Regions from separate parts of the Pseudomonas sp. SDO5215_S409 genome, predicted to be linked through region 1. Evidence: predicted binding sites of a transcription regulator. Region 1 holds the regulator's gene; the other holds the start of a gene.
What was found. Region 1 encodes FliA, which starts transcription of late flagellar genes. Its sites were predicted from a motif close to CTAAAGTTTNNNNNNNNNNNGCCGNTAA; they were not measured.

Region 1 (7,197 bases):
GATGCGCAGCGAGCTCAATGGCCTGCGCGAATTGCTGGAAGTGCAACTGGGTTCGCTGGCCTGGACCCAACTGCAAGGCAGCAAGCCGCAGCAGGCCAACCTGTGGCGCCGCTTGCAACGCATCGGCTTGTCCGGCCCGTTGTCACGCGACCTGCTGGCGCTGACCACCGAAATCGACGACCCGCGCCAAGCCTGGCGCATGCTCTTGGCGCACCTGGCGCGCATGATCGTCACCCCGGAACTCGAACCCCTGGAAGAAGGCGGCGTGATCGCCATGGTCGGCCCCGCCGGCATGGGCAAGACCACCACGCTGGCCAAGCTCGCGGCGCGCTACGTGCTCAAGTACGGCGCGCAGAACATTGCGCTGGTCAGCATGGACAGCTACCGCATTGGCGCCCAGGAGCAGCTCAGGACCCTGGGCCGTATCCTCAATGTGCCGGTTACGCACCTGGACCCAGGCCAGTCGCTGGTCAACGCGCTTGACCCGCTGCTGCGCAAGCGCGTGGTGTTGATCGACACCGCAGGCCTGCAAGCCAGTGATCCGGCGCTGCGCATGCAGCTCGAGAGCCTGGCCGGTCGCGGGATCAAGGCAAAGAATTACCTGGTGCTGGCCACCACCAGCCAGAAGCAGGTGCTGACCGCCGCCTACCACAGCTACAAGCGCTGCGGGCTGGCCGGTTGCATCCTGACTAAACTCGACGAAACCGCCAACCTGGGCGAAGTGCTGAGCCTGGCCATCGCCCATGAGTTGCCGGTGGCTTACCTGACCGACGGGCCGCGCATCCCGGATGATTTGCATCTGCCGCGCCGTCACCAGTTGGTCAGCCGTGCCGTGAGCATACAAATGCAGGAAGAACCCAGTGAGGAAGCGATGGCCGACATGTTCGCGGACCTCTACCACAGCCCGGCCAAACAGGTCGGCTGAGGGCAATATGAATACAGTGCAATGTACCTACATCGGTGGTCTGCAAGCGGTTAACGCGGCCAGCCTGTGTAGCCTGCGTCTCAGCAAGACAAGGTAAAGAAAGAACATGGGCAGCATGCATCCCGTACAGGTGATCGCGGTGACCGGCGGCAAAGGTGGCGTCGGGAAAACTAACGTGTCAGTGAATTTGTCCCTGGCCCTGGCAGAGCTTGGCCGTCGGGTCATGCTGCTGGACGCGGACCTGGGGCTGGCGAACGTCGACGTTCTGCTGGGCCTGACGCCCAAACACACCCTGGCCGATGTGATCGAGGGCCGGTGCGACCTGCGCGATGTGTTGCTGCAAGGCCCCGGCGGGATCCGTATCGTGCCCGCCGCCTCCGGCACCCAGAGCATGGTGCACCTGAGCCCGGCCCAGCACGCGGGCCTGATTCAGGCGTTCAGCGACATTGGCGACAACCTTGACGTGCTGGTGATCGACACCGCCGCCGGCATTGGCGAGTCCGTGGTCAGCTTCGTGCGCGCCGCGCAGGAAGTCCTGTTGGTGGTGTGCGACGAACCCACCTCGATCACCGACGCCTACGCCCTGATCAAACTGCTTAACCGTGACTACGGCATGAACCGCTTTCGCGTGCTGGCCAACATGGCCCAGAGCCCGCAAGAGGGGCGCAACCTGTTCGCCAAGTTGACCAAGGTCACGGATCGCTTCCTCGACGTCGCCTTACAATACGTGGGCGCCGTGCCCTACGACGAGTGTGTGCGCAAGGCTGTGCAAAAGCAGCGTGCCGTCTATGAAGCGTTCCCTCGTTCCAAATGCGCGCTGGCGTTCAAGGCCATTGCCCAGAAGGTCGATACCTGGCCGTTGCCCGCCAACCCGCGGGGGCATCTGGAGTTTTTCGTCGAGCGATTGGTGCATCAGACGAGCGCGGGACCGGTGCTATGACAGCGAGCGGCTACAACCTTTACAAAAAGTCGGCACGTGACAGCCAGGTGGAGCTGATCGAGCGCTATGCGCCGCTGGTCAAGCGCATCGCCTATCACTTGCTGGCGCGCCTGCCGGCCAGTGTGCAGGTCGAGGACCTGATCCAGGCCGGCATGATCGGCCTGCTGGAGGTGTCGACCAAGTACGACGCGAGCAAGGGCGCGAGTTTCGAGACGTACGCGGGTATCCGTATTCGCGGCGCGATGCTCGATGAGGTGCGTAAAGGTGACTGGGCCCCGCGTTCGGTGCACCGAAATACCCGGATGGTCAGTGACGCCATTCGCGCAATTGAAGCAAAAACCGGCCGTGACGCTAAAGATCATGAAGTTGCGGCCGAACTCCAATTGAGTCTCGATGATTACTACGGGATTTTGAACGATACCTTGGGCAGCCGCTTGTTCAGTTTCGACGACCTGTTGCAGGACGGCGAACACGAAGGGCTGCACGAGGACGGCGCGAGTGCTCACCTGGAACCTTCGCGCGACCTGGAAGATGAACGCTTCCAGGGCGCCCTGGCAGAGGCGATCGCCAACCTGCCGGAGCGTGAGCGGCTGGTGTTGGCGCTGTACTACGACGAAGAGCTGAACCTCAAGGAAATCGGTGAGGTCCTGGGGGTCAGCGAATCGCGCGTAAGCCAGTTGCACAGCCAGTGCGCCGCCCGCTTGCGGGGGCGTTTGGGTGAGTGGCGAGCGCGCTGACACGCAGTGTGGGGACACTGTGAACGACACCGCCAGGGCGCAGGTCTTGGTGGTATTGGCCCGTGGTGCACCCCTGGCAGTCCTTTTTGTGTAACGCCTGTTGATTGAAATGGCGCGTCCAGCAGCTGGGCGCGTTTAAGACTGCTTGGAGGTCGAATTGGACAAGAACATGAAAATCCTCATCGTTGATGATTTTTCAACGATGCGGCGGATCATAAAAAACCTGTTGCGTGACCTGGGGTTCACCAACACGATCGAGGCGGATGACGGGTTGACCGCCATTCCGATCCTCAACAGCGGCAGCGTCGACTTTCTGGTAACCGACTGGAACATGCCGGGCATGACCGGTATCGATCTGCTGCGCCACGTGCGCGCGGATGAAAAACTGCGCAACCTCCCTGTGCTGATGGTCACCGCCGAAGCCAAGCGCGAGCAGATCATCGAAGCTGCCCAGGCCGGGGTCAACGGCTATGTGGTCAAGCCCTTCACCGCCTTGGCGTTGAAAGAGAAGATCGAAAAGATCTTCGAGCGCATCCACGGTTGATGCCACCACGGGGGAGCTATGGAGCCTAAAGAAACATCTCAGAGCGATTTTGAGTCGACGCTGAAAAAACACGCTCAGGAGCTGGTCCAGAGCCTTGAAAAAGGCCAGTTCGGCGATGCGGTGCAGTTGATCCACGAGCTCAACCAGACCCGTGACCGCGGCTTGTACCAGGAAGTGGGCAAGCTCACCCGTGAGCTGCACAGTGCGATCGTCAATTTTCACATTGACCCGCACATGCCCCAGGCCGAGGAAGTGTCGCAGATCACCGATGCCACCGAGCGCCTGTCCTATGTGGTCAGGCTGACTGAGGCGGCGGCCAACCGCACCATGGACCTGGTGGAAAACGCCACGCCGCTGGTCAATGGCATGGCCACCGAGGCCAAGGCCCTGAGCACGGACTGGGGGCGCTTCATGCGCCGGGAAGTGGGCGCCGAAGAGTTTCGCGAGCTGGCGCGCCGGGTCGACAGTTTTCTCAACCGCAGCGAGCAGGAGAGCCGCACGGTATCGAGCAACCTGAACGACATTCTGCTGGCGCAGGATTACCAGGACCTCACCGGCCAGGTGATCAAGCGCGTGACCCAACTGGTCACCGAAGTGGAAAGCAACCTGCTCAAACTGGTGTTGATGGCCAGCCAGGTGGACCGCTTTGCCGGTATCGAACATGACCGCGCGGCGATCCTCTCGGAAAAAGATCCACAAAAACACCTCGCCAAGGGTGAAGGTCCGCAGATTCATGCCGATAAACGTGAAGACGTCGTATCCGGACAAGATGACGTAGACGATTTGCTGTCCAGTTTAGGCTTCTAAGGAGCACGCACATGAGCTTCGGCGCCGATGAAGAAATCCTTCAGGATTTCCTTGTAGAGGCCGGCGAAATTTTAGAGCAGCTGTCGGAACAACTGGTCGAGCTGGAAAGCCGACCGGACGATGCCAACCTGCTCAATGCCATTTTTCGCGGTTTTCACACTGTAAAAGGGGGCGCCGGCTTCCTCCAGCTCCATGAGCTGGTGGAGTGCTGCCACATCGCCGAGAACGTGTTCGACATCCTGCGCAAGGGTGAGCGGCACGTCGACTCGGCATTGATGGACGTGATTCTCGAAGCACTGGATGCGGTCAACGGCATGTTTGGCGAGGTGCGCGACCGTGCGCCGATCACCGCGGCCACCCCGCAACTGCTGGCGGCCCTGACGCGCCTGGCAGAACCTGCCGACAACGCACCCGCGCCTGTTGCCGTTGCGGCGCCCGCGCCGGTGGAAGAGCCTGCGGGCGATGTGACCGACAGCGAATTCGAACAACTGCTGGACTCGTTGAACGCCGTCAAGGCTCAGGCCGAGGCGCCCGCTGCGGCGCCTGCTGCGGCCCAGGCGTCGGAAGACATTACGGACGCTGAGTTCGAGTCCCTGCTGGACCAATTGCACGGCAAGGGGCAGTTCGCCCCCGACGCCGTGGCCGCCGCGCCAGCACCTGCCCAGGTGCCGACACCGGCCAACACCGATATTACCGACGACGAATTCGAAGCCCTGCTGGACCAGTTGCACGGCAAAGGCACGTTTGCCGCCGACGCACTGCCGGAAGTGGCCGCCGTGGCCGCTGCGCCGACCCTCGCGGCCCCGGCCGCTGCCGCGCCCGCCGACGATGGCTTGATTACCGATAACGAGTTCGAAGCCCTGCTGGATGAACTGCACGGCAAGGGCAAGTTTTCTGACGTGGCCCAGGCGCCCGCTGCCACTGCTGCCGTGGCCGCACCGGCCCCGGCCGCCGTCGCCAAGCCCGCAGCGCCCGCCCCGGCAAAACCGGCCCCGGCACCTGCCCGTGCCGTGGCCGCGCCCGCCCCGGAAAAATCCCCGGTCAGCGAAGCCGAAACCACCGTGCGCGTCGACACCGCACGCCTGGACGACATCATGAACATGGTCGGCGAACTGGTGCTGGTGCGTAATCGCCTGGTGCGCCTGGGCCTCAACAGCAGCGACGAGGCCATGCAAAAGGCCGTGTCGAACCTGGACGTGGTCACCGCCGACCTGCAAACCGCCGTGATGAAAACGCGGATGCAGCCGATCAAGAAAGTCTTCGGCCGCTTCCCGCGCCTGGTTCGCGACCTGGCGCGCCAGCTCAAAAAAGAGATCAACCTGGAGTTGGTGGGCGAAGAAACCGACCTGGACAAAAACCTCGTCGAGGCCCTGGCCGACCCGCTGGTGCACTTGGTGCGCAACGCGGTTGACCACGGCGTGGAAACCCCGGAAGAGCGCGAAGCCGCGGGCAAGAACCGCCTGGGCAAGGTGATTCTGGCGGCCGAACAGGAAGGCGACCACATCCTGCTGTCGATCACCGACGACGGCAAGGGCATGGACCCGACCGTTCTGCGCAACATCGCGGTCAAGCGCGGCGTGATGGACAAGGACGCCGCCGACCGCCTCACCGACACCGACTGCTACAACCTGATCTTTGCCCCGGGCTTCTCGACCAAGACCGAGATCTCTGACGTGTCCGGCCGCGGCGTGGGCATGGACGTGGTGAAGACCAAGATCAGCCAGCTCAACGGCTCGATCAACATCTACTCGACCAAGGGCCAGGGCTCCAAGATCGTTATCAAGGTGCCGCTGACGCTGGCGATCATGCCCACCCTGATGGTGATGCTGGGCAACCAGGCGTTCGCCTTCCCGTTGGTCAACGTCAACGAGATCTTCCACTTGGACCTGTCGCGCACCAACGTGGTGGACGGCCAGGAAGTGGTGATCGTGCGTGACAAGGCATTGCCGCTGTTCTACCTCAAGCGCTGGCTGGTGGCTTCGGCCAAGCATGAGGAGCAGCGTGAAGGTCACGTGGTGATCCTGTCCGTGGGCACCCAGCGCATCGGCTTTGTGGTCGATCAACTGGTGGGCCAGGAAGAAGTGGTCATCAAGCCTTTGGGCAAAATGCTGCAAGGAACGCCAGGCATGTCGGGCGCGACCATTACCGGTGACGGTCGGATCGCGCTGATTCTCGATGTTCCGAGCATGCTCAAGCGTTACGCCGCACGGCGTATTTGATTCTGGCAGGGCAGGGCGGTAGGCCCTCGCCCGGCCTAACGGAGTGTTTATGGCAGTCAAGGTCCTGGTGGTGGACGACTCGGGTTTCTTCCGCCGCCGCGTCTCGGAAATTCTTTGCGCCGACCCGACCATCCAGGTGGTCGGCACGGCCAACAACGGCAAAGAGGCGATTGATCAAGCCCTGGCGTTGAAGCCGGACGTGATCACCATGGACTACGAGATGCCGATGATGGACGGCATCACGGCGGTGCGGCACATCATGCAGCGCTGCCCGACCCCGGTGTTGATGTTCTCCTCGCTCACCCATGAAGGCGCCCGGGTCACCCTGGATGCGCTGGATGCGGGCGCAGTGGACTTCTTGCCGAAGAACTTCGAAGACATCTCGCGCAACCCCGACAAGGTCAGGCAACTGCTGTGCGAGAAGGTCCACAGCATTTCGCGCAGTAACCGCCGTAGCCTGTTCAGTACGCCGTCGCCAGCCCCGGTGGCGCCGCCGGTGGCCACGCCGGGCAGTTTGGGGCGGCCTGCACCTGCGCCTGCGCCCGCCCCGGTTGCGCGCCCTCTGGTCGCGCCCGTGCGCACTCCGGCGCACGTCGCTCATTCGCCAGCGCTCAAACGCAAGGCCTACAAGCTGGTGGCGATTGGTACGTCCACCGGCGGCCCGGTCGCCCTACAGCGGGTACTGACCCAGCTACCGGCGAACTTCCCGGCGCCGATCGTGTTGATCCAGCACATGCCTGCGGCGTTCACCAAGGCATTCGCCGAGCGCCTGGACAAACTCTGCCGCATCACCGTCAAAGAAGCCGAAGACGGCGACATCCTGCGCCCGGGCCTGGCGCTGCTGGCCCCGGGGGGCAAGCAGATGATGGTGGATGGCCGTGGTGCGGTAAAAATCCTGCCGGGCGATGAGCGCCTGAACTACAAGCCCTGCGTGGACATCACCTTTGGTTCGGCGGCCAAGTCCTACGGCGACAAAGTTCTGGCGGTGGTACTCACCGGCATGGGCGCCGACGGCCGTGAAGGCG
Region 2 (7,197 bases), on a different contig from region 1:
AAACGGAGACGCTTGATGAAAACCCTCACAGCCTCTGTCGCCCCCCGTATCATCGCCCAGGCCTGCGTCCTGGTGGCGGACGCGGCATTGCACGCATTGGACGCTGTCACAGGCGGTGTCCTCAAGGATCATCAGGAAACGTAATGAAGGTAAATCTGCGCGGCGGCGGTCATGTGGCGCTGGTGCTTGTGCTCTTTTGCTCGGCGCTCAAGGCCCATGACCTGAGCCAGGATCAGGCACTGCACCTGCGTCGGTCGGGGGCCATCGCGCCGCTGGAGCAATTGTTGGGGCCCGCATTGGCGCGTTATCCGGGCGCGCGGTTGTTGGATGCCGAGCTTGAAGAGCATAAGGATCGCCCTGTGCGCTACATCTATGAAATCGAGTTGTTGACCGTCGAAGGCGTGGTGCGTGAGATCGAACTCGACGCCAATACCGGTGAGTTGCTCAAAGACAAGGAAGACGACTGATGCGCCTGCTGTTGGTGGAAGACCACGTGCCGTTGGCCGATGAACTGATGGCCGGGCTCAATCGTCAGGGGTACGCCGTGGACTGGCTGGCCGACGGGCGCGACGCGGTCTATCAGGGGCGCAGCGAACCGTACGACCTGATCGTGCTCGACCTCGGCCTGCCCGGCGTGCCAGGCCTTGAAGTGTTGGCGCAATGGCGCGCGGCGGGGCTGGCCACGCCGGTGCTGATCCTCACTGCCCGTGACTCCTGGGCCGAGCGCATCGAGGGGCTCAAGGCCGGTGCCGACGACTACCTGAGCAAGCCGTTTCACCCCGAAGAGTTGCACTTGCGCATCCAGGCGTTGCTGCGCCGCTCCCACGGGCACGCCAACCAGCCGACCTTGCAGGCGGCCGGGTTGCACCTGGATGAGGGGCGCCAGTGCGTGATGCGCGAAGGCGAAGAGGTGCAACTGACCGCCGCCGAGTTTCGCCTGCTGCGCTACTTCATGCTGCACCCCGAGCAGATCCTTTCCAAAAGCCACTTGGCAGAGCACTTGTACGACGGCGAAACCGAGCGCGACTCCAACGTGCTGGAAGTGCACGTCAACCACCTGCGCCGCAAACTGGGCCGTAGCGTGATCGAAACCCGGCGCGGCCAGGGTTATCGCTTCGGCGCCAACCCTGCATGAAGTCGATCCAGCGGCGCCTGAGCCTGGGGCTGATCAGCGTGATGCTGATCATCGGCCTGGTGCTGGCGCAGACCAGCCTGTGGCTGTTTGAGATGGGCCTGCAACGCTACCTGGAATCGGGTTTGCGCAACGACAGCGAAAACCTGCTGGTGGCACTGGTGCGCGGCCCCAATGGCGTCAAGCTGGATGAGCACCGGTTGTCTCCTGCGTATCAACGGCCGTTTTCCGGCCACTATTTTCGTATCGACTTTTCCGACGTGCATTGGCGTTCCCGCTCACTGTGGGACCAGGAACTGCCGCGCCTGCCCCAGGCCGAGCTCAAGGGCAACCTGCAGCTGGGCCCGGAAGGCCAGCAGTTGCTGGTGCTGCGCTCGGACTACAAGCGGTTTGGCCAATCGATTTCCATCAGCGTGGCGCAGGACTACACCCCGGTGCGGGAAAGCTTTCGCCTGATGCGTCAAATCGGTCTGGTGCTCGGGTTGGCGGCGCTGTTGCTGATCCTGGTGTTGCAACGCGTCACCGTGCGCCGGGCCTTGCGCCCGCTGGAAACCGCCCGTGAGCAGATCGCCCAATTGCAGCAGGGCCGTCGCTCGCAATTGGACACCCAGGTGCCGGTGGAACTGGAGCCGCTGGTGGCGCAGGTCAACCACCTGCTGGCCCACACCGAAGACAGCCTGAAACGCTCGCGCAACGCCTTGGGCAACCTCGGCCACGCCCTGAAAACCCCACTGGCGGTGCTGTTGAGCGTGGCCTCCAGTGAACAGCTCAAAGACCACCCGCACCTGAGCAAACTGCTGCGCGAACAGCTGGAGCACGTGCAGCAGCGCCTCAACCGCGAACTCAACCGCGCCCGCCTGGCCGGTGACGCCTTGCCGGGTGCGATGTTTGACTGCGATGGCGAACTGCCGGGGCTGCTGGCGACGCTCAGGATGATCCATGGCGAGCACCTGGACTTGCGGTATCACGTGACCCCCGGCCTGCAATTGCCGTGGGACCGTGAAGACCTGCTGGAGTTGCTGGGCAACCTGCTGGACAACGCCTGCAAATGGGCGGATGCGGAGATTGTGCTGAGCATCGACGAAACCGCTACGGGTTACCGGCTGACGGTGGAAGACGACGGCCCGGGTGTTCCGCAGGCCCAGCGTGACCAGGTGTTCAGCCGGGGCACGCGGTTGGACGAGCAGACCGACGGCCACGGCTTGGGGCTGGGGATCGTGCGCGATATCGTCGAAGTGTGGGGCGGGGTGCTGCAGTTGCAGGAGAGCGGATTGGGCGGCCTGAAAGTGCTCATCGAGCTGCCAAGGCGCCAGCCCTGAAAACAGTGATGGGTGTCAGCTAAACCGGGGAGGGGCCGCGAGGCGGCCCGGCGCAGGGCAAGCCTGCTCACTCCGGCGGGGTTTGGCCGCCCGTCACACCCGGAACTGGTCCATCAGGCCTTGCTGCTGGTTGGCCAGGCTGTTCAGCGCCTGGCTGACCCGCGCCGATTCATTGGCCTGTTCGGACAGCGACTCGGTCACATCCCGAATCGTTGCGACATTGCTGTTGATCTCTTCGGCCACCGCGCTTTGTTGTTCGGCAGCGCTGGCGATTTGCAGGTTCATGTCGGTGATCACCGTCACCGCATCACCAATCTGGCGCAAGGCTGTCACGGCCTGGCCCACCTGCTCGACGCTGCCCTGAGCCTGGCGATGGCGCTTGCCCATGGAACTGACCACCTCTTGGGTGCCGCTCTGCAACTGCTCGATCACGACGCGGGTTTCTTCCACCGACTCCTGGGTGCGCCGCGCGAGGTTGCGCACCTCGTCGGCGACCACCGCAAACCCCCGGCCCGCTTCACCGGCGCGGGCGGCCTCGATGGCGGCGTTGAGCGCCAGCAGGTTGGTTTGCTCGGCAATGGCGCGGATCACTTCCAGCACCGAGCCGATTTTTTCGCTGTCGGCGGCCAGGCCTTCGATCTGGCCCATGGCTGTGTTCATGTCGGCGGCCAGGCTGTCGATGCTGGTGGTGGTGCGGTCGATCACGCTCAGGCCCTGGCGGGTGGCCTGGTCGGCGTCGCGGGCGGCCTGGGCGGCCTGGGCCGCGCTGCGGGCTACGTCCTGGGCGGTGGCGCTCATTTCGTGGGATGCGGTGGCCACTTGATCCACCTGGCGGTATTGCTGCTCCATGCCCGCGCTGGTTTGCGTGGCGATGGACGCCGACTGGTCGGCCGTGCCACGCGCGTCTTGCACCGAGCGTTTGACCTGGGCAATGACCGGTTGCAGTTTGTCGAGGAAACGGTTGAACCAACCGGCCAGTTCGCCCAGCTCATCGCGTTTGTCATAGGCCAGGCGGCGGGTCAGGTCGCCTTCGCCGCTGGCGATGTCTTCCAGCATGTGCGCCACGCCGAGGATCGGCCGGGTCACGCTGCGGGCCATCAGCCACACCAGCAACAAGCCGGCGACCGCTGCCAGCAGGCCCAGGCCCAGCTCGAGCAAGGTGCCCTGGGTGTTGTCGGCATCCAGCCGGGCCTTCAGGCCTTCGGCGGGTGCCATCAGGACTTTTTCCTGCACGTCCAGCAACACGCCCCAGGGTTTGCCACCGGGCACCGGTACGAACGGCGCGAGCACCTTCAGTTGCTGATTGGCGCGCAGGCTGTGGGTCTGCTGGCTGCTGGCCAGTGAGCCGATCAACTGCGCACCACTGGCGGGATCGACCTTGTCCAGGCGCTGACTGAGTTTGCTTGCATCCGGGCTGTAGCCTGCCAGCAGGCCCACCGGGCTGATGATGCTCACGGCGGTCTGGCCGTCATACAGGTTGTGGCTGGCCTGTTGGCTGATGGCCTGCAAGCTGTTGAGGTTGATGTCCACCGACAGCGAGGCGATGACTTTCCCGTCGACCATCAGTGGGAAAACGATGCTGGTCATCAGCACGTTTTGCCCGTCGATCACATAAAAATACGGCTCGATCACGCAGGGCTTGAGGGTGGCACGCACGCACGTGAACCAGGCGTTGGCTTTTTCGCCGCTGGGGCCCACGCTTTCGTCGGCCATGTCGCTTTCGGGCAGCGGCATCGAGGTGAGCTTGCCGGGGACTGGCTGGGACCAGTACAGGGCGAAGCGGCCTTTTTCGTTGCTGCCCAGGTCTTGCTGGTGGGCGAACAGTTCGTCCTTGCCATCCAGGGCGTTGGCTTCAAAGACCAGCGACAGGCCCAGCAGGTCGGGGTTGGCTTGCAGCGCGGCCTTGACCTGATGCGTCAGGTCTTCACGCAGGTCAAAGGCATCCAGGAAGCGTTTTTGCGCCTGTTCACGCAGGAACAATACCTGGCGGGAAAACCCGTGGCCGTACTGGTAGGCGTCCATAAACTGCTGGCGAATGCTCAGCGCCTGCACGTCCCCCTGGGCCTCGATGCGCGCCTGGGCGGCCTCGTCGAGCATGTGCATGCTGGACGTCTTGACCAGGCTGGCGCTCTGGTCCATGCGGTACAGCGACAGACCCACCAACAGGGTCACGATTCCCAGCAGGCAGAGGCCGGCCAACAGGGTGATTTTCCATTGAATGGACAGCTGTCTGAGGGACATGGCGGCTTCCTTAACCTTGCGTAACGACAGGGGAGAATCAGGGTATCGACCGCCATGGGTTTTTCTTTATTCAAGCGTTCAATTAAAAACTGTTTGCGACGTCGCGCTTTGACATGTCTGCCCGCCTGCTGCACAGTGCGCGCCCTCTAATAAAACGCCTTTGTGCCCGCATTCCGGCAGCCGTCCCCTCGGCCGCCCGGGGCGGGCTTGTCCGTGTTTTGCCGTTTTTTGATGTTTCTACCTTGAGGTATCCATGGTTAATGCAGTCATTGCCGCGGTCGGCACCATGCTCGTGCTGAGCCTGTCGCGCGTGCATGTGGTCATCGCGATTATTGTTGGGGCGCTGGTAGGGGGGCTGACGGGCGGGTTGGGGATCGACGCCACGCTCAAGGCGTTCAACAGCGGCCTGGGCGGGGGGGCCACGGTGGCGTTGTCTTACGCCTTGCTGGGCGCTTTCGCGGTGGCGATTGCCAAGTCCGGGTTGGCCCATGCGCTGGCCGACAAAGCCCTGCTGCTGGTGGATCGCCAGGAGGCCACGGGCGGCAGTCACGTCAAATGGCTGTTGATCGGGTTGCTCTGGGTCGTTGCGATCGCTTCGCAAAACATCTTGCCGATCCACATCGCGTTTATCCCGCTGCTGGTGCCACCGCTGCTGTACGTACTGACCAAGCTGCAACTGGACCGGCGCCTGATCGCCTGCGTGATGACGTTTGGCCTGATCACGCCCTACATGTTTCTGCCGGTGGGCTTTGGCAACATCTTCCTCAACCAGATCCTGCTGGCCAACGTGGCCAGGAGCGGGGTGGATGTCAGCCAGGTCAACGTCACCCATGCCATGGGGCTGCCCGCATTGGGCATGGTGGTGGGGCTGTTGGTGGCGGTGTTTGTCAGTTACCGCAACAAACGCGTGTACGACCTCGAGAAAATCGAGCGGGTCGAGCAGGTGGCGGTGCAGTACAACCCGTTGACCCTGCTGGTGGCCGGCCTTGCGATCGCCGCCGCGTTCATCATTCAGCTGTGGCTGGACTCGATGATCATCGGCGCGCTGGCCGGGTTCCTGATTTTTTCGGTGTCGGGCATCGTGCGCTGGCGCGAAACGGATGACCTGTTCACCGAAGGCATGAAGATGATGGCGATGATCGGCTTCATCATGATCGCCTCGTCGGGGTTCGCCGAAGTGCTCAAGGCCACTGGCGAGGTGCGCACCCTGGTGCAAGCATCTGCCGCGTTTATCGGGCACAGCCGTGGTGTGGGCGCGCTGCTGATGTTGCTGGTGGGCCTGCTGGTGACCATGGGCATCGGCTCGTCGTTTTCCACGGTGCCGATCCTGGCAGCGATTTTTGTGCCGCTGTGCGTGCAATTGGGTTTCAGCCCGCTGGCCATCGTGTGCATCGTCGGCACCGCGGGCGCGCTGGGCGACGCCGGGTCGCCCGCGTCGGATTCCACCCTGGGGCCGACGTCCGGGTTGAACATCGACGGTCAGCATCACCACATATGGGACACCGTGGTCCCGACCTTCTTGCACTACAACCTGCCGCTGCTGGCGTTTGGCTGGTTGGCCGCCATGACGTTATGACCGACGGCGCCTACAGAATAATGGCAATTGGCCGTTAACCTCTTATAGCCGCCTAATAAGAGAGAAAACCATGCGTCTGAGTCTGAAGGCCAAAGTGCTGTCCTTGGCTGTCCTGCCGGTTTTGATATTTGCCGTGGTCATCAGCCTGACCACGGTCTGGATCCTTCGGGAACAGGCCCGTCACGAGGTGGAAGAAACCCGCCAGAACCTGCTCAACGACGCCAAGACGACCCTCAAGGGGTATGTCGAAGTGGCCATGAGCAGCATCAAGCCGTTGTATGACGCCGCCGCTCCCGGTGATACGAGCGCGCGGGCGCAGGTGGTCAAACTGTTGTCCAACACCGCGTATGGCAAGGACGGCTACTTCTTTGGCTACGACTCCGACACCATTCGCCTGTTCAAGGGCAACAGCCCGGACGGCGTGGGCAAGAGCTTCAAGGACAACCGCGACCCCAATGGCGTCTACCTCAACCGCGACCTGGTGAAAGTCGGCAAGGACGGCACCCACTACCTGCAATACAGCTCGACCCAACCGGGCCAGGCAGCGTTGGTGCCCAAGCTCGGCTACACCGAATACCTGCCCAAATGGGACATGGTGATCGGCACCTCGGTGAACCTCGACGGCATCGAGGCGCAGGTGGCGGTGGTGCAGGCCAAGGTCGAAAAACGCATGGAAGGCGTGGTGCTGAGTATCGTCGGGGTCGCCGGGGTGGTGTTACTGGTGATTGCGGCGGTGGGGCTGGTGGTGGTCAATACCATTTTGCGGCCGCTGCAATTGATGAAGGTCAACCTTGACGATATCGCCGCAGGCGAGGGCGACCTGACGCGCCGCCTGGCCCTGACCAGCCAGGACGAGCTGGGCGAGCTGGCAGGCTCGTTCAACCGCTTTGTCGACAAGATCCACGGCCTGGTGCGCCAGATCACCGAAA

Region 2: ACW9H9_RS15470 (methyl-accepting chemotaxis protein) is a predicted target of FliA. The motif match lies at 4,735-4,762, and genes of this name have one in related genera.

What each region holds. Positions count from the first base shown of each region.
Region 1 covers NZ_JBSVWN010000014.1:5,567-12,763, reverse strand. Annotated here, with positions in the region: gene flhF (flagellar biosynthesis protein FlhF) at 1-925, shown strand, start outside; gene fleN (flagellar synthesis regulator FleN) at 1,032-1,865, shown strand; gene fliA (RNA polymerase sigma factor FliA) at 1,862-2,602, shown strand; gene ACW9H9_RS10090 (chemotaxis response regulator CheY) at 2,772-3,146, shown strand; gene ACW9H9_RS10085 (protein phosphatase CheZ) at 3,165-3,953, shown strand; gene ACW9H9_RS10080 (chemotaxis protein CheA) at 3,965-6,172, shown strand; gene ACW9H9_RS10075 (protein-glutamate methylesterase/protein-glutamine glutaminase) at 6,222-7,197, shown strand, end outside.
Region 2 covers NZ_JBSVWN010000027.1:21,959-29,155, forward strand. Annotated here, with positions in the region: gene ACW9H9_RS15450 (hypothetical protein) at 16-144, shown strand; gene ACW9H9_RS15455 (PepSY domain-containing protein) at 144-467, shown strand; gene ACW9H9_RS15460 (response regulator transcription factor) at 467-1,135, shown strand; gene ACW9H9_RS15465 (sensor histidine kinase) at 1,132-2,451, shown strand; gene ACW9H9_RS15470 (methyl-accepting chemotaxis protein) at 2,545-4,692, opposite strand; gene ACW9H9_RS15475 (Na+/H+ antiporter family protein) at 4,946-6,268, shown strand; partial or broken gene ACW9H9_RS15480 (cache domain-containing protein) at 6,339-7,160, shown strand.